Linked DNA regions of Phreatobacter oligotrophus. Each later gene encodes a partner of the first gene's protein in a complex. Links are inferred from orthologs where the notes say so. Each region holds a gene or a part of one and is shown on either strand. Other genes may lie near its edges. The genes, in order: ccmE and ccmB.

The links.
Region 2: the proteins of ccmE (region 1) and ccmB are in contact, whole or in part, in a solved structure (PDB 8CE8), measured with the Escherichia coli proteins. The link is inferred for Phreatobacter oligotrophus from one-to-one orthologs.

Annotation. Positions count from the first base shown.
Region 1 is NZ_PZZL01000002.1:18,683-33,349, forward strand. The notes cover bases 10,381-13,083. They hold ccmE (cytochrome c maturation protein CcmE), read right to left. Parts: upstream 12,118-13,083; coding sequence 11,644-12,117; downstream 10,381-11,643. Other genes in these bases: C8P69_RS04050 (heme lyase CcmF/NrfE family subunit), read right to left, coding at 10,381-11,644; ccmI (c-type cytochrome biogenesis protein CcmI), read right to left, coding at 12,153-13,083. Also shown: C8P69_RS04015 (ATP-binding protein), read left to right, coding at 1-1,448; C8P69_RS04025 (bifunctional [glutamine synthetase] adenylyltransferase/[glutamine synthetase]-adenylyl-L-tyrosine phosphorylase), read right to left, coding at 1,935-4,907; C8P69_RS04030 (sensor histidine kinase), read right to left, coding at 4,879-6,279; C8P69_RS04035 (winged helix-turn-helix domain-containing protein), read right to left, coding at 6,333-7,007; C8P69_RS04040 (Do family serine endopeptidase), read right to left, coding at 7,211-8,749; C8P69_RS04045 (cytochrome c-type biogenesis protein), read right to left, coding at 9,180-9,653; more of C8P69_RS04050, read right to left, coding at 9,659-10,380; more of ccmI, read right to left, coding at 13,084-13,247; C8P69_RS04065 (hypothetical protein), read right to left, coding at 13,419-14,667. UniProt on the Escherichia coli protein: Heme chaperone required for the biogenesis of c-type cytochromes. Transiently binds heme delivered by CcmC and transfers the heme to apo-cytochromes in a process facilitated by CcmF and CcmH.
Region 2 is NZ_PZZL01000009.1:60,018-74,868, reverse strand. What follows is about bases 9,743-12,629. They hold ccmB (heme exporter protein CcmB), read left to right. Parts: upstream 9,743-10,793; coding sequence 10,794-11,465; downstream 11,466-12,629. Other genes in these bases: C8P69_RS18275 (J domain-containing protein), read left to right, coding at 12,263-12,629; C8P69_RS18280 (glutathione S-transferase family protein), read right to left, coding at 11,497-12,105; ccmA (heme ABC exporter ATP-binding protein CcmA), read left to right, coding at 10,174-10,797; acnA (aconitate hydratase AcnA), read right to left, coding at 9,743-9,992. Outside these bases: C8P69_RS18330 (ABC transporter substrate-binding protein), read left to right, coding at 1,808-2,764; C8P69_RS18325 (ABC transporter permease), read left to right, coding at 2,831-3,682; C8P69_RS18320 (ABC transporter ATP-binding protein), read left to right, coding at 3,675-4,454; C8P69_RS18315 (SDR family NAD(P)-dependent oxidoreductase), read left to right, coding at 4,552-5,328; C8P69_RS18310 (CAP domain-containing protein), read right to left, coding at 5,335-5,883; C8P69_RS23935 (hypothetical protein), read left to right, coding at 6,102-6,278; C8P69_RS18300 (DUF1223 domain-containing protein), read right to left, coding at 6,322-7,089; more of acnA, read right to left, coding at 7,272-9,742; more of C8P69_RS18275, read left to right, coding at 12,630-12,913; cobaltochelatase subunit CobS, read left to right, coding at 13,065-14,054; C8P69_RS18265 (GNAT family N-acetyltransferase), read left to right, coding at 14,075-14,518; cobaltochelatase subunit CobT, read left to right, coding at 14,515-14,851. UniProt on the Escherichia coli protein: Required for the export of heme to the periplasm for the biogenesis of c-type cytochromes.

The DNA.
Region 1 (14,667 bases):
TGGTCACCTTCGACGAACTCCTCCCCCTCCTCCACCCCGAGGACGGCTATCTCGGCGGCATCGCCGAACTCACCGATCTCGATCCGCGCAATGCCGTCGACTTCCAGTTCCGAATGCGCCATGCCGATGGCCGCTGGATCTGGCTGAGGGCGCGCGGCCGCGGCCTCATGCTTGCCGGCGTCAGCCATCCGCGCTTCGTCGGCATCGTTGTCGACATCACCGAGCAGCTCGACATCGCCGCCCGCAACGCCGCCGCCGACCACCGCATCCGCGAGGCGATCGAGACCATCTCCGAGGCCTTCGTGGTCTGCGACGACGAGGACCGCATCGTCGTGTGCAATTCCAAGTTCCGCGAGCTGAACGGCCTCAGCGAGGACGAGGCGCGGCCCGGCGCGCGCTACCACGAGATCCTCGCCGCGGCCGGCGGCGGCGCCAAGATCAAGGAGGGGCGCATCCTCTCCGAGCGCGCGCCCGGCTCGCGCGACATCGAGATGGAGCTCGCCGATGGCCGCTGGCTGCAGATCTCGGAGCGGCGCACCCATTGCGGCGGCTTCGTCTCGGTCGGCACCGACATCACCGCGCTGAAGCGCCACGAGACCCAGCTGACCGCCAGCGAGCAGCGCCTGCGCGCCAGCGTCGCCCAGCTGCAGAAGAGCCAGTACGTGCTGGAGATGCAGACCCAGCAGCTCGCCGAGCTGGCGGAGAAATATTCCGACCAGAAGACCCAGGCCGAAGAGGCCAGCCGCGCCAAGTCGGAATTCCTCGCCAATATGAGCCACGAGCTGCGCACGCCGCTCAACGCCATCATCGGCTTCTCGGAAGTGCTGAAGGAGGGCCATTTCGGGCCGCTCGGCGCGCCGAAATACGGCGAATACGCCAAGGACATCCACGCCAGCGGCCACTACCTCCTGTCGCTCATCGACGACATCCTCGACATGGCGCGGATCGAGGCCGGGCGGATGCGGCTTGAGACGGTCGAGACGCGGCTCGACGAGACGCTGGAGGAGACCATGCGCGTCGTCTCCAAGATGGCGGCCGACAAGGAGATCCTCATCGAGGCGGAGGTGCCGACCGGCATGGACCTCGTCGCCGACCGCCGCGCGGTGAAGCAGATCACCCTGAACCTCCTCTCCAACGCCGTGAAGTTCACCCCGCGCGGCGGCATGATCTCGGTGCGGGCGCGGCGGGCGCGCGGCTACATCACCCTGGCCATCGAGGACACCGGCATCGGCATTCCGCGCCATGCCATCGCCAAGCTCGGCAAGCCCTTCGAGCAGGTGCAGAGCCAGTTCTCGCGCAACCACCAGGGCTCGGGCCTTGGCCTCGCCATCGCCAAGTCGCTGGCGGAGATGCATGGCGGCTCGCTGCGCATCCGCTCGACTGTCGGCCAGGGCACGACGGTGGTGGTGCGGCTGCCGGTGGATGGGCCGGTGTCGGTCGAGGCGTGAGGTCTATCCGCTGCAGGCAGGACAGTGCGTCCTTCGAGGCTCGCTGACGCTCGCACCTCAGGATGAGGAACGGGGTGCCCGGCAGCGAGCGCGGCACTGATCCGTCGCAAGCCCCCATCCCGCGCACAACCGTCCTCATCCTGAGGTGCGAGGGCCTTGGCCCGAGCCTCGAAGGACGCACTTTGGCAATGCCCAGCTGGGTCGCGGACACCCTGTCCGTCATGCCCGGCCTTGTGCCGGGCATCCACGAATTCTCATCGGACAGTGGTCAAGTCGTGGATGCCCGCCACAGGGGCGGGCATGACGCGAGGAGGGTGACTCGACCGCAATCACACAGATCTGCGGGGCGCGCACCCACCTCTCCCCGGTGGGGAGAGGTCGGCCGAAGGCCGGGAGAGGGGGCAGTTTGAGGGCATGAAGACTCCCCCTCACCCCCTCGCTGACGCTCGTCGACCTCTCCCCGCCGGGGAGAGGTGAAGCACGCCCTCAAATCTCCCCGACGATCGCCTCGAAAGCCTTGCGGACCTGCTTCTGCACCTCGGCCAGATGGGCATCGAGGGTGGCGAAGTCCGGCAGTTCGCCCGCCCGCGCCAGCAGCCGCTTCAGCCCCGGCGAGGCCTTGTTCTTGTCGAAGCCCTCGACGAGGCAGAGCCGGAGGATCTGCGTCAGGCGCTGGTAGAGCCGGCAGGCATTGCGGAGCACGTCACCCTCGGCCGGTTTCACCAGGCCTGCCGCCGTGGCGCGGTCGAGCACCCGCATCGTGTTGGGATCGAGGATCTCGGGATGGCGCGCGCCGTGGACGAGCTGCAGCGCCTGCGCCACGAACTCGATGTCGATCAGCCCGCCGCGCACATATTTCAGGTCCCAGCGGTCGTCCTCGCCCTTGTCCTCGGCAATGGCGCGGCGCATGTCGACGATGTCGGCGAGGGTCGCCTTGGCCGGCCGCTTGGCCGTGAGCACCTTGCGGATGGTCTCCGTCACCTCCGGCTCGAAGCCCGGCGATGCCGCGATGACGCGGGCGCGGGTCAGCGCCATGTGCTCCCAGGTCCAGGCTTCCTTCGCCTGGTAGGCACGGAAGCCCGCCAGATGGGTGGCGACAGGGCCGGAGCGGCCTGACGGACGCAGCCGCAGGTCGACGTCGTAGAGCACGCCCTCGGAGGTCGGCGCCGACAGCGCGCTGACGAGGCGCTGGGTGAGACGGGAGAAATAGTGGCTCCCCGATAGCGGCCGCGGCCCGTCGGACGCCGTCTCGTTGGGGTCGTGGTCATAGAGGAGGATGAGGTCGAGGTCGGAGCCCGCCGTCATCTCCCGGCCACCGAGCTTGCCCATAGCGACGACCGCGGTCCGCATCCCCGGCACCGTGCCGTGGGCGCTCGCGATCCAGCCGGTGACGGCGTCGTAAAGCGCCTTGATGAGCTGTTCGGCGAGCCGTGCGAAGGCCTGGCCGGCGGCTTCCGCCGAGACGGTGCCGGCGAGCACGCGGACGCTGGTCAGGAACAGCTGCTCCTGGCCGAAGATGCGGGCGCGGTCGAGCACGTCCTCGGCATCGGCGGCATCGCCGAGCGTGGCGGCGAGGCGCGCGGCCAGCGCCGCATCGGAGGGCAGTTCGCCGAAGAAGGCTGGCTCCAGCAGCGCGTCGAGCACATGGGCGCGGCGGCCCAGCAGGTCGGCGAGGCGAGGCGCCGAGCCGAGGATCTGCGAGATGAGCTCCAGCAGGCCCGGATGGGTCCGCAGGATCGCCAGCAGTTCGATCGGCTGGGAATGGCGGCTGAGCAGCCGGTCGAAGGCGCGCAGGCCGAGATCGGCATCGCCCGAGCGCGAGAGGGCATCGATCAGGGCGGGGGCGAGTTCGGCCACGCGCTCGCGGGCCTCGCGGGCGCGCAGGCCGCCCGACTTGGCGTTCTGCCAGCCCAGCACGGTGGCAATGGCGGCGGGCGGATCGGTGAAGCCGAGGTCCTTGAGGCTGGCAAGCGTCGTCGCCTTGGGCGGCTCGGAGGCAAGGTCCAGCGTTCCCTTCACCTCGGCGAGCGGCGGCAGGGTCTCGAAGAGCTTGGCATAGGCCGCCTCGACCGGGCGGAGTTCGGCGGTCAGCGCCTCGGCGAAGGCGGCGTGGTCGCGATAGCCGAGGAACTGGGCGATGCGGGTGACGCCCTCGGTGCTCTCAGGCAGCGAATGGGTCTGCTCGTCCGCGACCATCTGCAGGCGATGTTCGACGCGCCGCAGATAGCGATAGGCCTGTTCGAGGGCGAGGCGCGTCTCCGGCGCCACCCAGCCCGCCTCGCGCAGGCGCTCCAGCCCGGTGATTGTGTCGCGCACGCGCAGGCTCGCGTTGCGGCCTCCCGCGATGAGCTGCTGGGTCTGGACGAAGAACTCGATCTCGCGGATGCCGCCGCGGCCGAGCTTGATGTTGTGCCCCTCGACCGCAACCGCGTCATGGCCGCGGAAGGCGTGGATCTGTCGCTTCATGGCATGGACGTCGGCCACCGCCGTGTAGTCGAGATATTTGCGCCAGATGAAGGGCTGCATCTCCTGCAGGAAGGCCTCGCCGGCCGCGATGTCGCCGGCGCAGGGCCGCGCCTTGATGAAGGCGGAGCGTTCCCAGGTCTGGCCGATCGTCTCGTAATAATGCAGCGCCGCGGGCACCGAGATGGCGACCGCCGTCGCGCCGGGATCGGGTCTCAGGCGCAGGTCGGTGCGGAAGACATAGCCGTCGGCGGTGCGCTCCTGGAGGATCTTCACCAGACGCTGGGTCAGGCGCACATAGGCGGGCTGGGCGTCCTTGCCCGGCGCCATCGGCGCCTTGTCGGGGTCGAAGAAGACGATGAGGTCGATATCGCTGGAATAGTTGAGCTCGAAGGCGCCGTGCTTGCCCATGGCGAGCACGATGTAGCCGGAGGCGGCCTCGGGGCGCTTCAGATCTGGCGGGGCAAGGGTCCCTGCTTCGGCGAAGTCGCTCATGAGATGCACCACGGCCTCGGCGACGGCGAGGTCGGCGGTCTCGGTGAGCGCCCGCGTCACCGTCTCCAGCGGCCAGACATCGCCGATGTCGGCCAAGGCCACCAGCAGCGCCACCTCCGAGCGGAAGCGGCGCAGCGCCCGTCCCACCCCCTCGTCGCTGCGCGCCTTGCGGCAGGCGGCGACCGCCTCGGCCTTCAGCCGGGCGAAGCAGGCATCCGGGTCCTCGGCCAGCAGCGCCAGCAGATGGGCGGGGTGGTGGGTGGCGATCCCCGCCAGGAAGGGTGAGTGGACGAGGATACCCGCGACCAGGGCGCGGACCTTCGGCGCCTTCAGGAGGCTGGCCAAGCCCTCACGCACGGCCGCGTCCTCAACGCCGTCGAGGAAGGCGGCGATGCGCTTCGCAGCGCTCTCGCCCTTCGGCAGGACGGGCGCCGCCTTCAGCCGCGCGGCAAGGCCGGGCGGCGTCGAATCATCAGGTCTTAATCGCGGCACGCGGGTCATCGGCCGACCTTGGCAGACGCAGCGTGACCTTCAAACCCGGCTGATTGTCACCGAGGGCGATGGAGCCGCCATGGAGGCGCGCCACCGCCGCCGCCAGCGACAGTCCGAGGCCCGATCCGGGGCGCGAACGGCTGGTCTCCAGCCGCACGAAACGGTCGAGCACCCGGCCGCGATCGGCATCGGCGATGCCGGGGCCGCGGTCGGCGACGGTAAGCACGGCCTCCGTCCCCTCCGCCGCGACGGTGACCGTGACCTCGCCCGCCTGGCCCTCGACGCGGCCATATTTCACGGCGTTGTCGACGAGATTGGCGATGACCTGGCTGAGCAGTTCGCGGCTGCCGGTGACCGGCATGGGCCCGGCGGCGACTGTAAGCGTGACGCCCGCCTCATCGGCGACGGGCTCGTAGAGTTCGCCGACGCCGCGGGCGATCTCGCCGAGGTCCACCGGCCCCATGCCCTCGCGCTGGTTGCCGGCTTCGGCGCGGGCGATCATCAGCAGGGCGTTGAAGGTGCGGATGAGCCCGTCGGATTCCTCGATGATGCCGGTGAGAGCCGTGCGATAAGCCTCGTCGGAGGCCTCGCCGCGCAGGGCCTCCTCCGCCTTGTTGCGCAGGCGGGTCAGCGGCGTCTTGAGGTCGTGGGCGATGTTGTCGGAGACCTCTTTCATGCCGGCCATCAGCGCCTCGATGCGGCCGAGCATGTCATTGACCGAGCCGGCAAGGCGGTCGAGCTCGTCCCGCGAGCCGCCGGTCGGCAGGCGCCCGGTGAGGTCGCCATCCATGATGCGGCGGGACATGTCGGTCATGGCGTCGACGCGCTTCAGGACACGCCGCGTGACGAAATAGGCGCCGAGCAGGCCAAGCACCAGCGCGACGAGCAGCGACATGCGAAAGCCGCGGCCAAAGATGTCGCGCATCCGGTCGCGGTCCTCGAGGTCGCGGCCGACGAGAAGGCGGAAATTGCCGGGAAGTCCGAAGACCTGGGCGATGGCGCGGTGCGGCCGGTCGGTGGCGCTCTCGCCGGCGCGGCGATAGTCGGTCTCGATCCAGCCCGGACGGCCGAGGGTGCCCGATGGCAGGTCGCCGATATTCCCGGCAATGGGCACGCCGGAGAAGGTGGCGACGAGATAGAGCGAGGCGCCGGGCCGGTTGCCGCGCTCCTCCACCACGTCGACGAGCCGGCGGATGCCGCCGATGGCATATTGCTCGGCAAGGCCCCTCACCTCGGCGGTAATCGTCTCGGTGAGCTGGTCGGTGAGCTGGCGCTGGGTGGCAAAGCCCAGCCAGCCGATGACGAAGCCGGCGAAGAGGACGAAGATGAAAAGATAGGCCGCGATGATCTTGAAGGCGGTCGTCGACAGCAGCGACCGCATGCCGGACAGGCGCCGCCGGATGGGTCCGGCGGGCCGCGGAGGGGCCGCCGCCGTCACGGGCGCACCGTATATCCGGCGCCGCGGATGGTGTGGATCAGCGGCCGCTCGAAGCCCTTGTCGATCTTGGACCTCAGCCGCGAGACATGGACGTCGATGACGTTGGTCTGCGGATCGAAGTGATAGTCCCACACGTGCTCCAGCAGCATGGTGCGGGTCACCACCTGCCCGGCATTCTTCATCAGGTATTCGAGCAGGCGGAACTCGCGCGGCTGGAGGATGATGTCCTCGCCGCCGCGGCTGACGCGATGCGACAGGCGGTCGAGCTCGAGATCGGCGACGCGATAGACGGTCTCCGGCGCGCCGGCGGAGGAGCGGCGGCGGGCGAGCACCTCGACGCGGGCGAGCAGCTCGGAGAAGGAATAGGGCTTCGGCAGGTAGTCGTCGCCGCCGGCGCGCAGGCCCTTCACGCGGTCATCGACCTGGCCGAGCGCGGAGAGGATGAGCACGGGCGTCTCGCGGCCCGCGGCGCGCAGCTCGCCGATGACGGAGAGGCCGTCCTTCTTCGGCAGCATGCGATCGACGATGAGCACGTCGTAGGGGCCGTCCAGCGCCATGGCGAGGCCATCCTCGCCATCGGCGGCGTGGTCGGCCACATGCCCGGCCTCGCGGAAGGCTTTGGTGAGATAGGACGCGGCTTCGCGGTCGTCCTCGATGATCAGGATGCGCATGGTCGGCATGTTACACGGCCCCTCGGGCGCTTTGCGAGACGGCGATGCGGCTCACGGCCACGCAAAAACGGGGCGGCCGGCATGGTGACCGACCGCCCCGCGCGAGAGGATCCCGGCAGCGGGGGGCGACTGGGGTTGCCACCGGGATCCCTCGTGAGTGGCGGCCGGCGCCGAAAAGGTTCGACGCCGGCGGGAGAAAATCGTCAGCCCGGATCAAGCGGGATGGCGACGAAGCGCTGGCCCTCGCCAGAGCGCAGGCGGATCAGCGCGGAGCGGCGTCCGTCGGCGCGGGCGGCGCCGAGGGCCTCCCGCACGTCGCGGAGCGAGGACACCGAGCGGCCCGCGACGTCGAGGATGACGTCGCCCGGACGGATGCCGCGCTGGGCGGCGGGACCGCTGGGATCGACCTCCGTCACGACCAGGCCCTGGCCGCGCCCGGCCGGCTCGACCGAGAGGCCGAGGCGCGGGCCGGTCGGATTGGCCTCGGGGGCGGCATCCGAGCGGCGATCGCGGCGGCCGTCCTGGAGGGCGGCCATCTGGCCCTCGCCCGGCAGGCGGCCGAGGGTGAGGCCGACATTGCGCTCGGCGCCGTCACGGATGACGCCGAGGCGCACCGTGGTGCCGGGACGGGCCGCGCCGATGCGGCGGGTGAGTTCCCGGGCGTCCTTCACCGGCTGGCCGTCGACCGAGACGATGACGTCGGAGGGCTTCAGGTCGCTGGCGGCGGCCGGGCTGCCCGGCTGGATGCCGGCGACGAGCGCACCTTCCGGCTTGGTCAGCCGCAGGCTCTCGGCGATCTCGGGCGTGAGGCCCTGAATCTGCACGCCGATCCAGCCGCGCTGGACCGAACCGCCGTCGCGCAGCGCCGCGACGACGTTCTGCGTCGTCTCGGAGGGAATGGCGAAGGCGATGCCGACATTGCCGCCCGAGGGCGAGAAGATCGCGGTGTTCACGCCGATCACCTCGCCATTGACGTTGAAGGTCGGGCCGCCGGAATTGCCGCGGTTCACCGCCGCGTCGATCTGGATGAAATCGTCATAGGGACCGGAGCCGATGTCGCGGCCGCGGGCCGAGACGATGCCGGCGGTCACCGTGCCGCCGAGGCCGAAGGGATTGCCGACGGCCAGCACCCAGTCGCCGATGCGCGGGGCATTGCGGGCGAAGGCGACGAAGGGGAAGTCACGGCCCTCGGCCTTGAGCAGGGCGAGGTCGGTACGCTCGTCGGTGCCGACGACGCGAGCCTTCACGGTGCGGCCGTCATCGAGGACCACGTCGGCCTCGGTCGCGCCGCGGACCACATGGTTGTTGGTGACGATGAAGCCATCGGCCGAGATGAAGAAGCCGGAGCCCTGCGACATGGCGCGCGGGCCGCCGCGCTGCGGGCCCTGGCCGCCGCGGGGGCCGCCGAAGCGCGGGTCGTTGCGGAACTGCTCGCCGAAGCGGCGCATGAAGCGCTCCATGTCGCCGTTCTCGTCCTCGCCCATGCCCGGCAGCTCGCGATAGTTCATCGCCTGCGGGGCGGCCTGGGTGACGCGGACGGAGACGACGGCGGGCTTCACCCGCTCGACGACATCGGCGAAGGACATGGGCGCGGTCTGGACGCCCTGGGCGGTGGCGCTCGCGACGAAGGGCGCGCGGGCGGGCTGCCAGGCGACGATGCCGGCGCCGACGGCGGCGATGGCGACGGTGCCGAGCAGGGCGGCACGGATGCGGGCGCCGGGGGTCTTGGTGGGGGATGTCATGCGACAGTCTCCGTGGGGGGAAGCCGGGACACGGGATTGCGTCCGTGTATGGCAGCACCATGGAGCAGGGCAGATTACGCGACCCTGTCGGGCGCATTACATCTTCGTAAGGTGGGGTGGGGGTGGGCGGAAGGGCACCGCCGTCGTTCGGCCGCTAAACTCCGCAGGCCGGCAGGTCAGGCTCCTCGAGCGCGCCGTTTCCTTGCCGTCATCCCCGGCCGAGCGCAGCGAGGGGAAGGGGATCCAGGGGCCGCAGGGCTGAAGGCCGAAGTCGTGACAAGAGGCCCACTAGGTCTCGCGTTCGGCTCCTGGACCCCCTTCCCTCGGCCTCAAAGCATCGAGCGAACGCAAGATGCGTTCGCATCTCGCTTTGGGCCTCGCCGGGGGTGACGGAGGTGCAACGGAAAGGCCTGCCGCGAAAGACAGGACCTCAACCCTCAGCCTTCAACGCCGCGGCGAGCCGCGCCTTTTCCTCATCGGAGAGCGGCGTGACGCCCGCGGCCGGCGCCACCCGGCGTCGACGCGCGGCGAGCAGCAGATAGAGCCCGCCGCCGGCGAGGAAGATCAGCGGCGCGCCCCAGAGCACCAGCGTGTGCCAGGCGAAGCGCGGGCGGAGCAGCACGAACTCGCCGTAGCGGGCGACGAGGAAGTCCATCACCTGGGCATCGCTGTCGCCGGCCTTCAGCCGCTCGCGGACGAGGACGCGCAGGTCGCGGGCGAGCTGGGCGTCGCTGTCGTCGATCGACTGGTTCTGGCAGACGAGGCAGCGCAGGTCCTGGCTGAGATTGCGGGCGCGCTGCTCCAGCGCCGGATCGGCGAGCCGCTCGCTCGGCAGCACGGCATGGGCCGGCGCGGTGGCGGCCAGCGCCAGCACCAGCGCGGCAAGGGGCGCGAAGCGCCGCATCGGCCTCACTCCGCCGCCTGCACGGCCGCCGCACGGCGGGCCGAGGGTTTGGGCGCACCGACGCGCAGGCGCCGGTCGGAGAGTGACAGCATGCCGCCGAGCATCATCACCAGCGTGCCGATCCAGATGAGCAGCACCATCGGCTTGTAGAAGAAGCGCATGGCGATGGAGCCATCGGCGGTGGCGTCGCCCGGCGAGACATAGAGCTGGGAGACGCCGCGGGTCTTCAGCGCGGCCTCGGTCGTCGGCATGTTGCGGGCGGTGTAGAGGCGCTTCGCCGGTTCCATCGTGCCGACCGGAACGCCGCCCTCGCGCACCTGCAGGCGGGCGACCAGGTCGCGGTAGTTCGGGCCTTGGATCGGCACGAGGGCCTGGAGCGTCAGGTCGTAGCCGGCGACCTGGACGCTGTCGCCCGGCCGCATCTGCACGATGGTCTCCTGCTTGTAGGCGGTCTCGCCGACGATCCCGAGCAGCATGACGCCGACGCCGGCATGGGCCACCGCCGTGCCCCAGGCGGCGCGCGGCAGGCCGCGGGCGCGGGCAAAGCTGACGGACGCGGGAGCGCGGAAGAGCTGGATGCGCTCGGCGATGTCCACCATGGCGCCGACGACGATGAAGGCGGCGAGGCCGACGAAGAGCGGCGCGAGCACCGGCCCGCCGGTGGTCACGGCATAGGTCACAACGATGGCGGCGATGCCGACGACGAGGGCGAGCGTCAGGCGCTGCGCCACCGCGAGCAGGTCACCGCGCTTCCAGGCGAGCAGCGGCCCGAAGGTCATGGCGATGACCAGCGGCACCATGAGCGGCCCGAAGGTCCAGTTGAAGAAGGGCGGGCCGACCGAGATCTTGGCCCCGGTCAGCGTCTCCAGCGCCAGCGGATAGAGCGTGCCGACGAGGACCGCCGCGCAGGAGGCGGTGAGGAAGAGGTTGTTGAAGACCAGCGCACCCTCGCGCGAGACGGGGGCGAAGAGCCCGCCCTGCTTGAGGAGCGGCGCGCGCCAGGCATAGAGCGCCAGCGAGCCGCCGATGAAGGCGACGAGGATGGCGAGGATGAAGACGCCGCGCTCGGGATCCACCGCGAAGGCGTGGACCGAGGTCAGTACGCCGGAGCGGACGAGGAACGTGCCGAGCAGCGAGAGCGAGAAGGTGAGGATGGCGAGCAGCACCGTCCAGACCTTCAGCGCCTCGCGCTTTTCCATGACGATGGCGGAGTGGAGCAGCGCCGTGCCGGCGAGCCAGGGCATGAGCGAGGCATTCTCGACCGGGTCCCAGAACCACCAGCCGCCCCAGCCGAGCTCGTAATAGGCCCAGTAGGAGCCCATGGAGATGCCGGCGGTGAGGAAGATCCAGGCGACCAGCGTCCAGGGCCTGACCCAGCGGGCCCAGGCGGCGTCGATCTTGCCGTCGATCAGCGCAGCGACGGCGAAGGCGAAGGACATCGAGAAGCCGACATAGCCGAGATAGAGCAGCGGCGGATGGATCGCGAGGCCGACATCCTGCAGGAGCGGGTTGAGGTCACGGCCCTCGAAGGGGGCGGGCGCGAGCCGGGCGAAGGGGTTGGAGGTCTTCAGGATGAAGACGAGGAAGGCGACCGTCACCCAGCCCTGCACGGCCAGCACATTGGCCTTCAGCGACAGCGGCAGGTTGCGGCCGAACAGCGCGACGAGGGCGGAGAACAGGGTGAGGATGACCACCCAGAGGAGCATCGAGCCCTCGTGGTTCCCCCAGACGCCGGAGATCTTGTAGATCAGCGGCTTGGTCGAATGGCTGTTGAGATAGACGTTCTCGACCGAGAAATCCGAGACGAGATAGGCGTGGGTCAGGACGGCGAAGGACAGCGTCACGAAGGCGAACTGGCCGAGCGCCACGGAGGGGGCGGTGGCCATGAGCGTCGCGTCACCCTTGCGGCTCCCCCAGATGGGGACGATCGACTGGATCAGCGCCAGGGCAAGGGCCAGGACGAGGGCATAGTGACCGATCTCGGGGGACATCAGCGCTGCCTCGCAGGGGCGTTGGGGTTGGGCGCGGGGTCGCCCGGCTTCCAGTGGCCCTGCCGCTTCAGGCTGTCGGCCACTTCCTTCGGCATGTAGTTCTCGTCGTGCCGCGCCAGCACGCTGTCGGCGCGGAAGGACCGGTCGGGCCCGAGCACGCCCTCGGTCACGACGCCCTGCCCCTCGCGGAACAGGTCGGGGAGGATGCCGCGATAGGTGACGGGGATGGTGGTGCGCCCATCGGTCACGGCGAAGGCCACCTCCATGTTCTCGCCGCGGCGGACCGAGCCGCCCTCGACGAGGCCGCCGAGCCGCATGCGCGTGCCGGGCTGGAGGTTCTTCTCCACCACGTCGGTGGGCGACTGGAACAGGGTGATGGAGCCCGACAGCGAATAGAGCACGAGGCCGGCGGCGAGGCCGAGCACGCCAAGGGCGAGGCTGATCAGGACCAGCCGGCGTTGCTTGCGCGTCATGCCGCGGGAGGCGGGCGCGGGCGTGCCGATCGTCGTCATGATCCACCGATCCCCAGTTCGTTCACCAGACTGTCGAGGCGGGCGATCTTCTCAGGTTCCGCGGCGAAGAGACGCCGGGCGCTGGCCGCGGCCTCGCGGGCCTTGTCGCCCTCTCCGAGAACCACATAGGAGCGAACCAGCCGCAGCCAAGAGTCGAAATCCGAGCCATCGGCGGCGAGGCGCTGGGCGAGGCCGTCGACCATGGCGCGAATCTGCGCGGCACCGGGCGTCGCGGCAGGCGCCGGGGCGGCGACAGCTGCCGGGGGCGTGCCGCCGAGGCGGGCGATCTCCGAGCGCAGCAGTCCGAGCCAGGGCGCATCGGCCGGCGCCTCGCCGATCATCCGCGTCCACTGGGCCTTGGCCTCCTCGGGCTTGCCATCCTGTTCGGCGGCGAGGCCAAGGAAATAGCCAGCCTTGGGATGGCCGGGCCCGAGGGCGAGCGCCCGCTCGAAGCCGGCCTTGGCCTCGGCGCTGACGACGCCGCCGGCGGCGATGGTCTGCGCCTCCGCCAGATCGGCCTGCCGGTCGGCGGTCACGCCGAGCAGGCGCATGGCATTGGAATAGGCACGCACCGCATCGGGGAGGCGACCCATGCGCAGATAGACGGGGGCGACCACCTCCCAGCCGCGGCCATCCTCGGGATTGGCGGCGAGATGGGCCTCGATGCGGCCGATGAGGGTGGCGAGATCACCCTGCTGCGGGGCGGCGCGCTGGCGCTCGGCGAGCGGCTGGGCGGGATAGCCGGGCTGGCCGCGCAGGCCATAGGTCAGCGCCGCGACGGCGGGGACGACGATGATGGCGGCGACGGCGGCGATCCGGCGGCGGCGCGACGTGCCCTCGCCGGACGTGCCCGCGGCGCCGGCCCGTTCAGCGGCGGCGATGAGACGGCGGGAGACCTCGATGCGGGCCGCTTCCGCCTCGGCCGGACCGATCAGGCCGGCGGCGGCATCGCGGTCGACCTCGGCGAGCTGATCCTTGTAGACGGCGACATCACGGGCATCGGCGCCGCCCGCGGTGCGTCGCGACAGGGGAATGAGAACGGCGAAGACCGCGGCGCAGGTCATGGCCGCGATCGCGAGCCAGATGCCGATAGAACCGTCCATGGACTGCGACGACGTCCCGTGTATGGGGTTCAGCGGGGGGCCAAACCGTGACGCCACCCTACTTGGAATGATCCCAATTAGACCAGCACCCCATCCGGCCACAACGTCCGGGTTGTCGCGCTCAGCGGGATTTGATGTGGCGCAAGGGCGTGCGGACCCTCAGCGGGCGGCCTTGCCGGAGGCGATGGCAACGTCGGCGGCCTTCTGCAGCAGCTGGGCGTAGCTCTGGCCGAAAATGCGGGCCGAGAACCGCACGGCCGCCTCGATCTGGCTGATCTTCAGCTCGCGATCGGTGTCGGGGGCAGCGCGGATGCTGTCCATCAGCTGCGTCAGGGTCGGGTCGAGATAGCCCTGGATCTCCGAGAAGACGCGGGAGGTGATCTCGTTCAGCGCGATCTCGGAGGCATGGTTGCGGCAGCAGATCAGCAGGTCGAGGCGGGCCTCGATCTCCTGCACGGTCTCCTCGCTGAGCGGGGCCATCGCATGGTCCGACTTCTGGCGCGGGCGCAGGACGCGACGCACCTCGCCCGGCAGGTTCTCGATCTGCGCCGACAGAAGGCCGGACAGGTCGGCGCGCAGCTTGCCGAGCCGCTTCTGCCAGACGCCGTCCCCGACGAGGCTCATGTCCGTGCGCAGCGAGCGGATCGAATCGTGGAATTCCTTGATGCCGGCCTGGGCTCGTTCGCCATTGCCCTCCTTCAGCGCCCGCGAGATGCGCTGCGTCGCCCGCTCGATATCGGCGATCACCAGGTCCACCGCCGCCTTGTAGGGGGTCGCGGCGATCTTCACGGGGTCGTCGCTCTCGGCGACCAGCACGGCGAGCCTTGCGAGCTGCGCCCGCTGCACCAGCCGGTTCTGCAGCAGGGCGAGGCAGTAGGGCAGCGCCTGGGGCCGATGGGTGGCGATGGGCTCGAGCATGGCCCGGGCATTGGCAAGGCCTTCGTCGGCGAGGTTCTTGATGCCGTTCGGCGCCTTGGAGACCGACCCCGCGATGACCTGCTGCTCGGCGAGGATGGCGAGGATGTCGACGAGGTCCTCCTTCACCCGGTCATCGCCGAGGCGGACGGTGAGGCGCTTCCTCTCCTGCTCGCTGCTCGCGGCGAGGTCGAGGGCCGCCTTCGCGGCGGCGGCGAGCGTCGGCAGGGCCTGGGCGATGGCCGAGGCGACGGGCGCCTCGTCGCCACCATCCTCGGCAGCGCGCGCCACCCGCTCCAGCTCGGCCATGGCGTCCGGCTGCAGGTCGCGCTTGAAATAGGTCCAGATCGACGACAGCGAGCCACGCATGATGCGGCCGCGGCACTTGGTTTCCAGCCGCTCGTCGATGAGGAAGGGCTCGAGCGGCCGGAACAGGAAGCGCGGCGTGGCGTCGGGCCGCTCGGCGGGCGCGGCCGGTGCAGCGGGCTTGGCC
Region 2 (14,851 bases), on another replicon or contig:
CTTCATTCATCTGAGGCCGGAGGGGGACGTCGTTGCGGAGGCCGCGCGCCTGCCCGCCTTCGATCCGGCGCGCTATCCGCTCTGGGGCATCCCGGTCGCGGTGAAGGACAACATCGACGTGGCCGGCCTGCCGACCACAGCGGCCTGCCCGGCCTTCTCCTTCGTCCCGGCGCGCTCCGCCACGGCGGTCGAGAAGCTGATCGCCGCCGGCGCCATCGTCATCGGCAAGACCAATCTCGACCAGTTCGCCACCGGCCTCGTCGGCGTGCGCTCACCCTATCCGGTGCCGCGCAACGCGTTCGACCCCGCCCGTGTACCCGGCGGCTCGAGCTCGGGCTCGGCGGTCGCGGTGGCGCAGGGCATCGTGGCGCTGTCGCTCGGCACCGACACGGCCGGCTCGGGCCGTGTGCCGGCCGGGCTCAACGACCTCGTCGGGCTGAAGCCCTCGGTGGGCGCGATCTCGACGCGCGGTGTGCTGCCGGCCTGCCGGACGCTCGATTGCGTCTCCGTCTTCGCCCATGACGTCGCCGACGCCTTCCTCGCCTATGCGGTGATGCGCGGCCTAGATGCCGAGGACGCCTTCTCACGCCCCATCGTCGCCGACACGACAGAGACGGCCGCCCTCCCCACACGCGTCGGCCTGCCGCGCGCAGCCGACCGCCTGTTCTTCGGCGACAGTGCCATGGCTGGCGCCTATGACGCGGCGCTGGGCGTCCTGCGCCCGCTCGCCTCCGCGACCAGCGAGATCGACCTGACGCCGTTCTTCGCCGTGGCCAAGCTGCTCTACGACGGCCCGTGGGTCGCCGAACGCCACGCCGCCATGCGCGCCTTTCTCGCCACCAATGCCGACGACGTTCATCCGGTGACGCGACAGATCGTCGGCGCCGCCGAGCGTTTCTCCGCCACCGATGCCTTCGAGGGGCTCTACAGGCTCGCCGAGCTGCGACGGACCTGCGAAGCCGTGTGGGAGAGCGTCGACGTCATCGCCGTGCCGACTGCGCCCATCTTCCCGACGCTCGCGGACCTCGCCGCCGATCCCATCGGGCCGAACAGCCGCCTCGGCACCTATACCAACTTCGTCAACCTGCTGGACCTTGCGGCCCTCGCCGTGCCCGGCCCGTTCCGCGGCGACGGCCTGCCGGCCGGTATCACGCTGATCGGCCGGCGCGGGGCGGACGCCTCCCTGGCAAAGCTCGGCGCAGCCTTCATGGCGGCGGCCGGCGACCGTCGGCGACAGCCCGCGACAGCCGCCGCATGAGCCAAGCCATGAACCACCACCTGCTCCTTCCCGCCCTTCATCGGAGGCAGCCTTGAGCGACCTGATCGAGATCGTCGTCGTCGGCGCCCACCTCTCCGGCATGCCGCTGAACGGCGAGCTGACGAGCCGTGGCGGCGTCCTCCGACGGGCCGCGATGACGACCACCGATTACCGTTTCTATGCCCTCGCTGGCGGGCCGCCGAAGCGGCCCGGCCTCATCCGCGTCGCCGATGGGACGGGAGCGGCCATCGCCTGCGAGGTCTGGGCGCTGCCGGCCGAGGGTTTCGGCACCTTTGTCGACGGCATCCCCTCCCCCCTCGGCATCGGCACATTGCGCCTTGCCGATGGGACCCGCCCCAAGGGCTTCCTCGTCGAGCCGGAAGGCCTGGCAGGCGCCGAGGAGATTACCGCCCATGGCGGCTGGCGCGCCTACATGGCGGCGCTGGCCGGCCGCGCCGCATGAGCAGTCACGGCCGGCGGCCCATGTGGTCGGCGGCCCACACACACGACCGGGAGCCAACCCGCACCCCTTCCACAGGAGCAACGCACATGATCATTCGTCGTCACTTCCTCATGGGCGCCGGCCTCGCCGCTGGCGCGCTCTCGGCTCCCTCGGTGCTGCGCGCCCAGGAGCGCGTCATCAAGATGGGCTCGCTGAGGCTCATCCATTCGATGCCGCCGCACTTCTACGAGCGCTTCGCGCCGGCTGGGACCAAGATCGAGATCATCACCTTCGACTCACCCACCGACGGCAAGAACGCCGTCGTCACCAAGTCGGTCGATTTCGGCGCCTTCGGCATCGCCGCGGCGACGCTCGGCCGGGCGGCCGGCGAGCCGGTCGTCGTGGTCGGCGCCTTCTCCAACAAGGGCATGGGCGTCGTCTCCAAGGCGGGCTCCGACGTCAAGACCGTCAAGGACCTCAAGGGCAAGCGCGTCGGCATCTGGCCGGGTTCGACCCAGGAGGTCTTCATCATGGAGCGCCTGCGCATGGAGGGGCTGTCGATCCGCGACGTCACCGCGGTTCGCGTGCCCTTCGGCGAGATGCACGCCATGCTGTCGCGCGGTGACATCGACGCCTATGTCGGCGCGGAGCCGGGTCCGGGCCTGTCCATCTCCTCGGGCGTCGGTCAGCTGGTCGAGTATCCCTATGGCACCGCCATGGGCGGCCTGAACATGGTCTTCGCCACCCATGAGGACACGGTGAGCGGCAAGCCGGCCCTGGTGCGGGACGCGCTGACGATCCATCGCAGGGCGGTCGAGTTCATGCTCGCCAACAAGCCGGCCGTGGCCGAGATGACGGTGCAGCGCCTGGGCGCCAACCGTGCGGCTGTCGACCATGCGCTGGCGGCGAACAATGTCGAATATGCGTGGAAGCTCGACGAAACCGTGCTCAAGCAGGCCCGGACCTATGCCGAGCAGATGCTGTCGCTGCGCCAGATCCGTCAGCTGCCTGACTTCGACAAGTTCCTGAACCCGACCTTCTCGAACCAGATCGCGACCGCCTGACGGCGCTGGACCCGGCCGTCCGCTCCCGAGCGGGCGGCCACCGCTTTCCACTGGAGGACCCAAGACATGGCGATGGTCGAGACCGCGCCGCCGCCGGCGGCGGTACCGGTGGAGAAGCCGGCGGGCAAATCGTCCTGGGCGCGCGTGAAGCCGACTGTGCTCGCGCTGATCGTACCGGGGCTGTTGCTGCTGTTCTGGCATATCGCCACGACGCGCCGCTGGACGCGGCTGATCCCGACCCCCTACGAGGTCGGCGAGTACATGATCGATTTCGCCGTCGGCGGCATCTATGACGACGCCTTCTCGGCGACGCTGGTGACGCATCTCCTCGCCTCGATGAGCCGCGTCTATGGCGGCTTCGCGCTGGCCGCCCTCTTCGCCCTGCCGCTCGGTCTGATGATCGGTCGCATCCCGACGGCGCGGATGGTGCTCGACCCCTTCCTGCAGGTGATGCGCCCCATTCCCGTCACCGCCTGGCTGCCGCTGTCGATGATCCTCTTCGGCCTTGGGCCCCGCTCGGCCTTCGCCCTCGTCTGCCTTGGCGCCTTCTATCCGATCCTACTCAACACGATCTTCGGCGTGCGTTCGGTCGACCCCAAGCTGTTCGAAGCGGCCTCCATGCTCGGCTGCCAGGGCAATGCCCAGTTCTACAAGGTGGTGCTGCCGGCGGCCCTGCCGTCCATCTTCACCGGCCTGCGCCTTGGCCTCGGCCTCGCCTGGTTCGTCATCGTCGTCGGTGAGATGACCGGCGTGCCGCAGGGGCTCGGCGCCGTCATCATGGATGGCCGCACCCTGTCCCGCACCGAACTCGTCATCTGCGGCATGATCATCATCGGCATCGCCGGCTACATTTCCGACCGGGTCGTCGTGATGATCGGCAACCGGATGCTCAAGTGGAGCCCGACCCACCATGGCTGAGTCCAAGACGCCGATCATCGAGATCAAGCAGGTTTCCAAGGTCTTCAAGCTGCAGGACCAGACGATCAACGCCCTTCACGACGCCAACATCACCATCCGCAAGGGCGAGTTCGTCTGCCTGATCGGCGCATCGGGCTGCGGCAAGTCCACGCTGCTGCGCATCATCGCCGGCTTCGAGCAGCCGACCAGCGGCGAGGCGCTGATGTGGGGCATGCCGATCAAGGGGCCTGACCCGACCCGCGGCATGGTCTTCCAGGATTATGCGCTGTTCCCCTGGCTGTCGGTCCGCGACAATATCGGCTTCGGTCCGGCGTCGCGCGGTCTGGCCAAGCCAGTGGTGAAGGAGACGGTCGACAAGTTCATCGAGCTCGTCGGCCTCACGAAGTTCGCCAATGCCTATCCGCACCAGCTTTCCGGCGGCATGAAACAGCGCGTCGCCATCGCCCGGGTGCTGGCCAACGATGCCGAGATCGTGCTGATGGACGAGCCCTTCGGCGCGCTCGACGCCATGACCCGCGAGCGCCTGCAGGACGAGCTCCTCGACATCTGGCAGCGGACCGGGCTGACCGTCGTGTTCGTCACCCATTCCATCGAGGAGGCGATCTTCCTCGCCGACCGCGTGGTGGTGATGACACCGGGACCGGGACGGATCGAGAGCGACAATCCGCTGATCCTGCCGCGGCCGCGCGATGTTGCGAGCCCGGAGTTCAACGACATCCGCAGGGTGCTGGGCGCCAAGCTCCATAGCCATCACGGCAAGAAGGCGGCGTGACAGGCGTGTGACCCCGCCCTTGCTCTCGCGCAAGGCGGGCGAGATCCGGATCCCCTAGCCTCGTGGGCATCATCAGGCCCGCAGGCTGGAGGTTGCCATGACCGAACGCACATCCCTTCAAGGCAAAGTCGCGCTGATCACGGGGGCGGCGGGGGCCATCGGCCGCGCCACCGCCATCCTGATGGCCGAGCGCGGTGCGGCCATCGTCGCGGTGGACCGGGCCGGCTCCGACATGGCGGGACTAGCCGCCGCCCTGCCGGCAGCGAGCCGCTTCCATGCGGTGACGGCGGACGTCCGGCAGGATGCGGAGGTGGGCGCCTATGCCGCCGCGGCGGTCGCCGCCTTTGGCCGCATCGACATCTTCGTCAACAATGCCGGGGTGGAGGGTGTGGTCGCTCCGGTCGAGGCCTATCCGGTGGACGCCTTCCGGCAGGTGATCGACATCAACGTGATCGGCGTCTTCCTTGGCCTGAAGCACGTGCTGCCGGTCATGTACGGCCAAGGCTCCGGCGTCGTCGTCAACATGTCGAGCATCGCTGGACTGAAGGGTACGCCGGGCCTGTCAGCCTATACGGCGTCGAAGCATGCGGTCATCGGCATCACCCGCTCGGTCGCGGCGGAGGCCGGCCCGCGCGGCGTGCGCGTGGTCTCGGTCAATCCGGGCCCGATCGAGAGCCGGATGATGGATTCGATCAATGCGGGACAGAGCACCGACCGCGCCGCCGCCCATGCGGCAGTCGCCGCCATGGTGCCGCAGCAGCGCTATGGCCGGGTGGAAGAGGTGGCCGAGCTCGTGGCCTTCCTATCCTCCGATGCCGCCGCCTATTGCCACGGCGGCATCTACAGCGTCGATGGCGGCATGTGCGCGGTGTGAGCGCGATCAGGCGGCCGCGACCGGCTCCGCGAGCACCAGCGCCCAGAACACCCGGTAGCGCGAGCCCGGCCGGTAGCCGGTGGCGATGCCGAGGCGGGTCACGCCGGGATTGAGCATGTTGGCGCGGTGGGGCGGGGAATCGCGCCAGCCGGAGAAGGCCTCGGCGAGGGTGAGATAGCCGGCCGAGGTGTTCTCCACCGCCGCACGGTGACGATAGCCGGCGGTGGTCAGACGGGCGCCGACCGTGCCGGTGCGCACGCCGACCTGGTCGGCCTGGGTCATGGCGGCGGCCTGGGCCTCGGCCACAGCCATCAGAACGGGATCGACGGTGAGCGGCCCACGGCCGTTGTTGCGGCGGAATCCGGAGATCATCTCGGCGGCCATAGCGGCGTCCACGCGCGCGCCTGACTGGGCGAGATTGCGATAGAAGCTTGGCTGGCTCGGAGCCTGTACCGGCGGGGCTGAGCAGGCGGCGAGGAGGGCGGCGCCGCCGCCGACCAGGATCGCCCTGCGCCCGACGAGCATCGTCTCGCCATTCAGATACCGTTCAGCCATCGAACCATTTCCTCTGTCATCGCCACCCATGCCAAGACGCGCATGGATGCGCGCCAATGGTTAAGCAAACATCTCAACCTTCTCTCAACCTCGGCATGGTTGATGACGGTTTGGACAGGAAATGGGACGGGATCATGCCCTGGTATCGTTGTGACGCCCGCGGGGAGACCGACAACGCCGGACCGCGTTTCGCGGCCACGCGTTTCATCGAGGCCGACATGGCTGAAACGGCCGCGCTGAAGGCGCGCCAGAGCCTTGGCCGCGAGCTTGTACGCTTCGGCGTGTCGCCGCTGGAAGCGGAGAAGCATGTGGCGGTGGAGACCGTGCGCCGCATCGACGAGGAGGACGTGCCCGGCATCGTCGCCCCCGACATGGTCTGGCTTCAGCCGGCCTGATGTCGTCGCAATGGGGCGCGGGGCATGGTGCCCCCGCCCGAGGTCAGTGAACGGCGAGACCCGGCAGGTCGATCATCGACGCGCCGAGGATGACGCCGGGACGGCGCTGCGAGCCCGTCTGGACCAGGATCGCCAGCTTCTCGCAATCCGGCGGGACGAGTTCGCGGCGGGAAATCGTCACCGTGCGTGGACCGCCGCCCCATTCGCCGAGATTGGCGTGGGACCGGACGACATTGCGGTAGATCATGGTCTGGCCGCGATTCTCGCCGCGGGTGATGTCCACCGGCTGGCGCGACGAGACGCCGAACAGGAAGATGGTCGCCGGATTCTCCGGGCTGACCCCGTTGATGCTTGCGGGAAGGACCAGCGTGATGGTGTCCCCGGACACCCGCAGGCTCACCGGCACGGACAGCGCACCGGGCTGGCCGCGGCTCTGCTCGGTGACGCGCTGGATGGCGGCACGATCCGAGCCGATGGCGTGACCGACCCCGTTGATGATCATCTGCGGCGTGTAGATCTGCCGGTCGCCGCGCATATAGGCATAAGCCTTCTGGCGCTTGGCGTGGATGGGATTGGCCAGCGTGTCACGCCAGCCAAGATAGTCCCAGTAATCGACGGCGAGAGTGAGGGCGATGACGTCGGGACGATCAGCCATCTCGGCGATGTAACGATCAGCCGGCGGGCAGGACGAGCAGCCCTGGCTGGTGAAGAGTTCGAGCACTGCCGAGGGACGCTGCTGCGCCGAAGCCGGTCCGCCGACAAAGGCGACCATGGCCAGCACGAGCCCCACGCTCCATTTCACAACACTCATCGGAATCCGCCCCGATTTCGCGACCTTGCCGGCCCCGCGGCCCGTCTTTAGGCCTGCCGGCACCGTCAAGGCTACTCACGGTTGGGTGAATGTCCCGCAAACGCCCGTGAGCACCGCCCCTTCCCAAAAGATAACGGCGGCCCGGCAAAAGCCAAGCCGCCGTCGCAGGCGCTTGATCCGTATCAGGCGGCGAGGTCGCGCAGCACGTATTGCAGGATGCCGCCGTTCTTGAAGTACTCGATCTCGTCCAGCGTATCGATGCGGCAGAGGATCGGCACCTTCTTCACCTTGCCGTCGGCGAAGGTGACCTCAGCCTCCATCTTCTGGCGCGGCTTGACCTTCTCGAGACCCTTGATGCTGACCTTCTCGTCGCCCTTGAGGCCGAGGGTGGCCCAGGTGGTGCCCTCCTCGAGGGTGAAGGGGACGATGCCCATGCCGACCAGGTTCGAGCGGTGGATGCGCTCGAAGGACTGGGCAATGACGGCGCGCACGCCGAGGAGGTTGGTGCCCTTGGCGGCCCAGTCACGCGACGAGCCGTTGCCGTACTCGACGCCGGCAAAGACCACCAGCGGCACCTTCTCGGCGCGGTACTTCATGGCGGCGTCGTAGATCGACATCTCCTCCTTCGAGGGATAGTGGATCGTGTAGCCGCCTTCCTTGCCGTTCGGGCCCATCATGTGGTTGCGGATGCGGATGTTGGCGAAGGTGCCACGCATCATCACCTCGTGATTGCCGCGACGGGTGCCGTACTGGTTGAAGTCGGCGACATCCACCTTGTTGTCGATGAGGTACTTGCCCGCCGGGCTCGCCGCCTTGATCGAGCCGGCCGGCGAGATGTGGTCGGTGGTGATCTTGTCGCCGAAGAGGCCGAGGATGCGGGCACCCTCGATGTTGCTGATGGCGCCGGGCTTCATGCCCATGCCGACGAAATAGGGCGGGTTCTGCACATAGGTCGACTTGTCGTCCCAGGCATAGGTCTGGCCGCTGGGGGCCTTCACCTTGGCCCAGTTGGCGTCGCCCTTGAACACGTCGGCATAGCGCTCCTTGAAGAGCTTCTTGGTGACGTTCTTGGCGATGAAGGCGTTGATCTCCTGCGAGGACGGCCAGATGTCGCGCAGATAGACCGGGTTGCCCTTCTTGTCGGTGCCGATCGGCTCCTTGGTGAGGTCCATGGTCACCGAGCCGGCAAGCGCATAGGCGACGACGAGGGGCGGGGAGGCGAGATAGTTCGCCTGCACGTCGGGGGAGACGCGGCCCTCGAAGTTGCGGTTGCCGGAGAGCACGGCCGAGGCGATCAGGCCGCTGTCATTGATGGCCTTGGAGATCTCGGCCGGCAGCGGGCCGGAATTGCCGATGCAGGTGGTGCAGCCGAAGCCGACCAGGTTGAAGCCGAGCTTGTCGAGGTCCTTCTGCAGGCCCGAGTTCGACAGATATTCGGCGACGACCTGGCTGCCGGGGGCGAGCGAGGTCTTCACCCAGGGCTTGGTCTTCAGGCCCTTGGCGATGGCGTTGCGGGCCAGAAGACCCGCCGCGAACAGCACGGCCGGGTTCGACGTGTTGGTGCAGGAGGTGATGGCGGCGATGACTACGTCACCATGGCCGAGGGTGAAGTCCTTGCCCTCGACCTTGACGCGGCGGCCCATCTCGCCCGCCTTCTTGTAGTCCTTCTCCATGGCGTCGGCGAAGCCCGCGCCCACCGCCTCGAGGGCGACGCGGCCCTCGGGACGCTTGGGACCAGCCATCGAGGGCACGACCTCGCCGAGGTCGAGCGACAGCGTGTCGGTGAAGACCGGATCGCGCGAGCCCTTGGTGCGGAAGAGGCCCTGCGCCTTCGAATACTTCTCCACCAGCGCGATGCGGGCGGACTTGCGGCCCGAGGTGGTGAGGTAGTTCAGCGTCTCGTCATCGACGGGGAAGAAGCCGCAGGTGGCGCCGTATTCGGGGGCCATGTTGGCGATGGTGGCGCGATCGGCCAGCGTCATGTTGTTGAGGCCGGGGCCGTAGAACTCGACGAACTTGCCGACGACGCCCTTCTTGCGGAGCATCTGGGTGACGGTCAGCACGAGGTCGGTGGCGGTGACGCCCTCCTTGAGCTTGCCCGTGAGCTTGAAGCCGATGACCTCGGGCAGCAGCATGGACTGCGGCTGGCCGAGCATGGCGGCCTCGGCCTCGATGCCGCCGACGCCCCAGCCGAGAACGGCAAGGCCGTTGACCATGGTGGTGTGGCTGTCGGTGCCGACCAGCGTATCGGGATAGGCGATCTCGACGGTCTCGGTGACGGTCTTGCCGCGGACGGTCTTCTTCACCTTCTCCTTCTTCGTCCAGACGGTCTGGGCGAGGTACTCCAGGTTCACCTGGTGGCAGATGCCCGTGCCGGGCGGCACGACGGAGAAGTTCTTGAAGGCCTGCTGACCCCACTTCAGGAAGCGGTAGCGCTCGCCGTTGCGGGCATACTCGAGGTCGACGTTCTTCTTGAAGGCCTTGGGCGAACCGAACTCGTCAACGATGACCGAGTGATCGATGACGAGGTCGACAGGGACGAGCGGATTGATCTTCTGCGGGTCGCCGCCGAGGGCCTTCATGGCATCGCGCATGGCGGCAAGGTCCACGACCGCCGGCACGCCGGTGAAGTCCTGCATCAGCACGCGGGCCGGGCGGAAGGCGATCTCCTTGCCGGCCTTGCCCTTGTCCTTGATCCAGGCGGCGACCGCCTCGATGTCGGCCTTGGTGACGGAGCGGCCGTCCTCGGCGCGCAGCAGGTTCTCGAGCAGCACCTTCATGGAGAAGGGCAGGGCCGAAATGCCGGCAAGGCCGTTCTTCTCGGCCTCCTTCAGGCTGAAATAGACGTAGGACTTGGTGCCGACCTTGAGCGTCTTGCGGGCCTTGAAGCTGTCGAGCGACATGAAGCGGTGATCCCCTCGATGTGAGGCCGTCGACGCGCCCGGACAGGGAATGTCGGACGAAGCGGAAGACGCGGCGGCCGTTCGGCCGCGTTATAGAGGGATTCCAATCAGCCCGCCATATGGTTAGAAGCGCATATCGCCTCTCGCGGGTCACCCTTTCGTCGCGTAGGAATGCGGCATGTTGCGCCTCATCGCCGATGCCCTGACCTGCCAGCGCGGCGGCCGCGTCGTCTTCTCCCATCTCAGCTTCACCGTGACCTCGGGAGAGGCCGTCCAGGTCACCGGCCCGAACGGCGCCGGCAAGTCGAGCCTCCTGCGCCTGATCGCCGGATTGGTGCGCGCCGAATCGGGCCGGCTGGTTCTCGAGGGCGGCGACCCCGAGGCCTCATTGGGGGAGCAGTGCCACTATTGCGGCCACCAGGACGCCTTCAAGGGTTCGCTGACGGTCGCCGAGAACCTGGCATTCTGGACCGATTTCCTCGGCGGCGGCGGCATTGCGGCACCCGCCGCGATGGAGCGGCTCGGCATCGCTCATCTCGCCGATCTGCCGGCTGGCTATCTCTCGGCAGGACAGCGTCGGCGTCTCGCCCTCGCCCGTCTGCTGACCGTCAGCCGGCCGGTCTGGCTTCTCGACGAGCCTACAGCGGCGCTCGATGTCACGAGTCAGGCGGTCCTCGCCAGCGTCATGGCCGAGCATGTCGCCACCGGCGGCATCATCCTCGCCGCCACGCACGGACCGCTCGGCCTGCCCGTGCGCGACCTGTCACTCGGCCGCGCCGCTCCCGCCGCACCGGTCGCCGCATGAGATCGCCCCTCGCCGCCGTTTTTCGCCGCGACCTCATGCTCGCCACCCGAATCGGCGGCGGCGCCATGGTGGGCGTCGTCTTCTTCCTGGCGGTGGTGACCATCGTGCCCTTCGGCGTCGGGCCGGACATGAACCTGCTCGCCCGCATCGGTCCGGCCATCCTGTGGATCGGCGCGCTGCTGGCGACGCTGCTCGGCCTCGACAGGATCTTCCAGGCCGATGCCGATGACGGCTCGCTCGACATCATGATGATGGGCCAGACGCCTCTGCCCCTCGTCATCGCTGCCAAGGCCGCGGCCCACTGGCTCGCCACCGGCCTGCCGCTGGTGGCGGCGGCGCCGCTGCTCGGCCTCTTCCTCAACGTGCCGCTGGAGGCGATGGGCGCCGTGGCGCTGACGCTGGCTGCCGGCACGCCGGCGCTCAGCCTCATCGGTGCGGTCGGCGCTGCGCTGGCGGTAAGCCTCAGGCGCGGCGGCCTGCTCATGGCCATCCTCGTCCTGCCGCTCACCATCCCCGTGCTGATCTTCGGAGTCGCGGCAACGACCTCGGTGATCGTCGGGCCGCTGCCCTTCGGACAGCCCTTCGCCATCCTCGTTGCGCTGTCGCTCATGAGCCTCGTGCTCGGGCCGGTCGCCGCCGCGGCTGCCCTGCGCTTCGGGCTCGAGTGAGGCCGGACGGGTCCGGCCCCTCGCCTGAGCCTCAGCTCTTCGGCGCCGTCTGCTCCCAGGCCGCCGGCATCTGCGCGACAAAACGGTCCAGCCAGGCGACGAGGCTGGGATGGGTCTTGCGCCAGGCGCCCTCGAACCGGATGTCCTGATAGCCGAGCGCGCAGGCCAGCGTGATGGTGCCGACAGTGACGGCGAGCGCCGGGGGAGCGGCTTCCAGCGCCGCCATGGCGCGCTCGACCTTGCCACGCTGGTGGGCGACCCACTTCTCCGAGCGCGCAGCCTCCTCGTGGAACATCGCCTCGTAGCGGGTGAGAATGAGCGCATCCATGATGCCGTCGGCCAGCGACTGCAGGGTCAGCGCGGCGATGCGCGCCTTCGGCTCGGCGGGGAGGATGCGGCCGCCGCCGGCGAGGAGGTCGAGGGCCTCGAGGATGACGCGGCTGTCATAGACGACCGTGCCGTCCTCCTGCACGAGGGCGGGGATCTTGCCGAGCGGGTTGGCGCGGCGGATCGGATCCTCCGGGTTCATCGTGTCGGTGCCGACGACCGTGACGCGGTCCATGAGCCCGAGATGCAGGAGCGCCAGCTTCACCTTGCGGCCGAAGGGCGAGAAGGGCGAGGAGTGCAGCGTCAGGGCCATGGCGGCGTTTCCCGGTACCAGTCTTGTTGAGGCGCGGACCCTGCACAGGCCGTCGCATGGCGGTCAAGAGGCGGTGACGGAGGGGCCCGGCGCGCCTGCTCGCCTTGCCGCGACGCACCCTGGACCCCATAATCGGCGCTTCGCTTCGCATGGCTCCATGAAGACCGACTCACCCTATTTCGATCGCATCCGGGTCAAGCCCGAGGACGACCGGCGCGCCCGTGCGCGGCCCGGAACGCGGGTCTGCGCCCATCCGAACTGCGACCTCGAGGCGACCCATCGCGCACCGCTCGGCCGCGACCGCGAGGGCGAGTTCATCTGGTTCTGTCTGGACCACGTGAAGGAATATAACGCCAGCTACAACTACTTCGCCGGCATGAACGACGCCGCGGTCGCCGCCTATCAGAAGGATGCGCTGACCGGCCACCGGCCGACCTGGAGCATGGGCGTCAATTCCTGGACGAAGGAGGGTCGCAGGCCCGAGCCGCGTGCCTCGGCCGGCACCGGGGCGGGATTCGACCCCCGCAAGGGCGCCGACCCCTTCGGCCTGTTCGAGGATGCGGAATGGCGCCAGCCGGGCGCGCGGGCTCCCGAGCCCGAGGGGCGGATGATCCGCAATGCCGAGCGCAAGGCGCTGAGCACCCTCAATCTCGACATTCACGCCACTGCGGCCGAGATCAAGGCGCGGTTCAAGGAACTGGCGAAGCGACTCCACCCCGATTCCAACGGGGGCGATCGTTCGCACGAGGACAAGCTGCGCGAGATCATCCAGGCCTACAACTACCTGAAATCCGTCGGCTTCTGCTGATACGGGCCGCTCTGTCGATCGGACGCATCAGAATTTCGAATGGCATTCCCGCGAAGGGCACCCTTCCGGGCGCGCGCGACGATCTGGTAAGGTCGCCGCCGATCGTGAAGACAAGTCACGCTGCGCCGGGCGCGGCATCGGAGGTTCTTTCGTGACAGTGCAGACCGACAAGGTGTCCGGCGTCCCGGATACGACCCTTTCCGTGCGTCAGACGTTCGGCATCGATTCCGACATGCAGGTCCCGGCCTTCGCGGCCGGCGGCGACCATGTGCCGGACCTCGATCCCGACTACCTGTTCGACAAGCCCACCACGCTCGCCATCCTCGCCGGTTTCGCCCACAACCGCCGCGTCATGGTCTCGGGCTATCACGGCACCGGCAAGTCGACCCATATCGAACAGGTCGCCGCCCGCCTCAACTGGCCCTGCATCCGCGTCAACCTCGACAGCCACGTCTCGCGCATCGACCTCGTCGGCAAGGACGCGATCGTGCTGAAGGAGGGCAAGCAGGTCACCGAATTCCGCGACGGCATCCTGCCCTGGGCCTACCAGCACAATGTCGCGCTGGTCTTCGACGAGTACGATGCCGGCCGCCCGGACGTGATGTTCGTCATCCAGCGCGTGCTGGAATCCTCGGGCCGCCTCACCCTGCTCGACCAGAGCCGGGTCATCCGCCCTCATCCCGCCTTCCGCCTCTTCGCCACCGCCAACACGGTCGGCCTCGGCGACACGACGGGCCTCTATCACGGCACGCAGCAGATCAACCAGGCGCAGATGGACCGCTGGTCCATCGTCACCACGCTGAACTACCTGCCGCACGACAACGAGGTCGGCATCATCCTCGCCAAGGCCAAGAGCTTCGCCAAGACGGCCGAGGGCCGCGACCAGGTGAACAAGATGGTGCGCGTGGCGGACCTCACCCGCAACGCCTTCATGAACGGCGACCTGTCGACGGTCATGAGCCCGCGCACCGTGCTGACCTGGGCGGAGAACGCCGACATCTTCAAGGATATCGGCTTCGCCTTCCGCCTCACCTTCCTCAACAAGTGCGACGAGCTGGAGCGGGCGCTGGTCGCCGAGTTCTACCAGCGCTGCTTCGGCCAGGAGCTGCCGGAGAGCGCCGTCAACGTGGCGCTGAGCTGAGGGTCGGCGGAGGAAACACCATGGCCGGCCCGACGATCCCATCGCAGGCCGGCCTGGTCGTCACCGCCGAAACCCGCGTGGCCGAAACGGCCCGCGCGGTCGTTCGGGGCCTCACCGCCTACAACACGTCCAGGGCCGGGCCATCGAAGTGGAAGCGCTTCGCGGTCTCGGTGCGCAAGGACGGTGTCGTCCGCGGCGGCATCGTCGGCTCGACCATGTGGAACTGGTGCTTCATCGAACTCCTGTGGATCGATGAGGCGCTGCGCGGCACCGGCATCGGCTCGGAGCTGATGGCCAAGGCCGAAGCGCTGGCGGCCAAGCGCGGCGCACGCCACATCTATGTCGACACCTTCTCCTTCCAGGGAGACGGCTTCTACCAGAAGCTGGGATACGAGGTTTACGGCGAGCTCGGCGATTTTCCGCCCGGCCATCGCCGCATCTGGCTGAAAAAGGATCTTTCGTGAGCTCCAATTCGAAGGCCAAGCCGAACACCAAGGAGAGCCCGACCGAGCCGTTCAAGCGCTCGGTTGCCTCGTGCATGCGCGCCATCGCCCGCCGCGACCTGGAAGTGACCTATGCGCCGGACAAGCCGGGCCTCGCCGGCGACAAGGCGCGCCTGCCCGAGCCGCCGCGCAAGCTCTCGCCCAAGGATGCCGCCATCGTGCGCGGCCATGGCGACGCCATGGCGCTGCGCCTCGCGGTCCACAATTCCAAGGTCCATCGCGCGCTTGTGCCGGACGGCCAGGCGGCGCGGGCGATCTTCGAGGCGGTGGAGAATGCCCGCATCGAGGCCATCG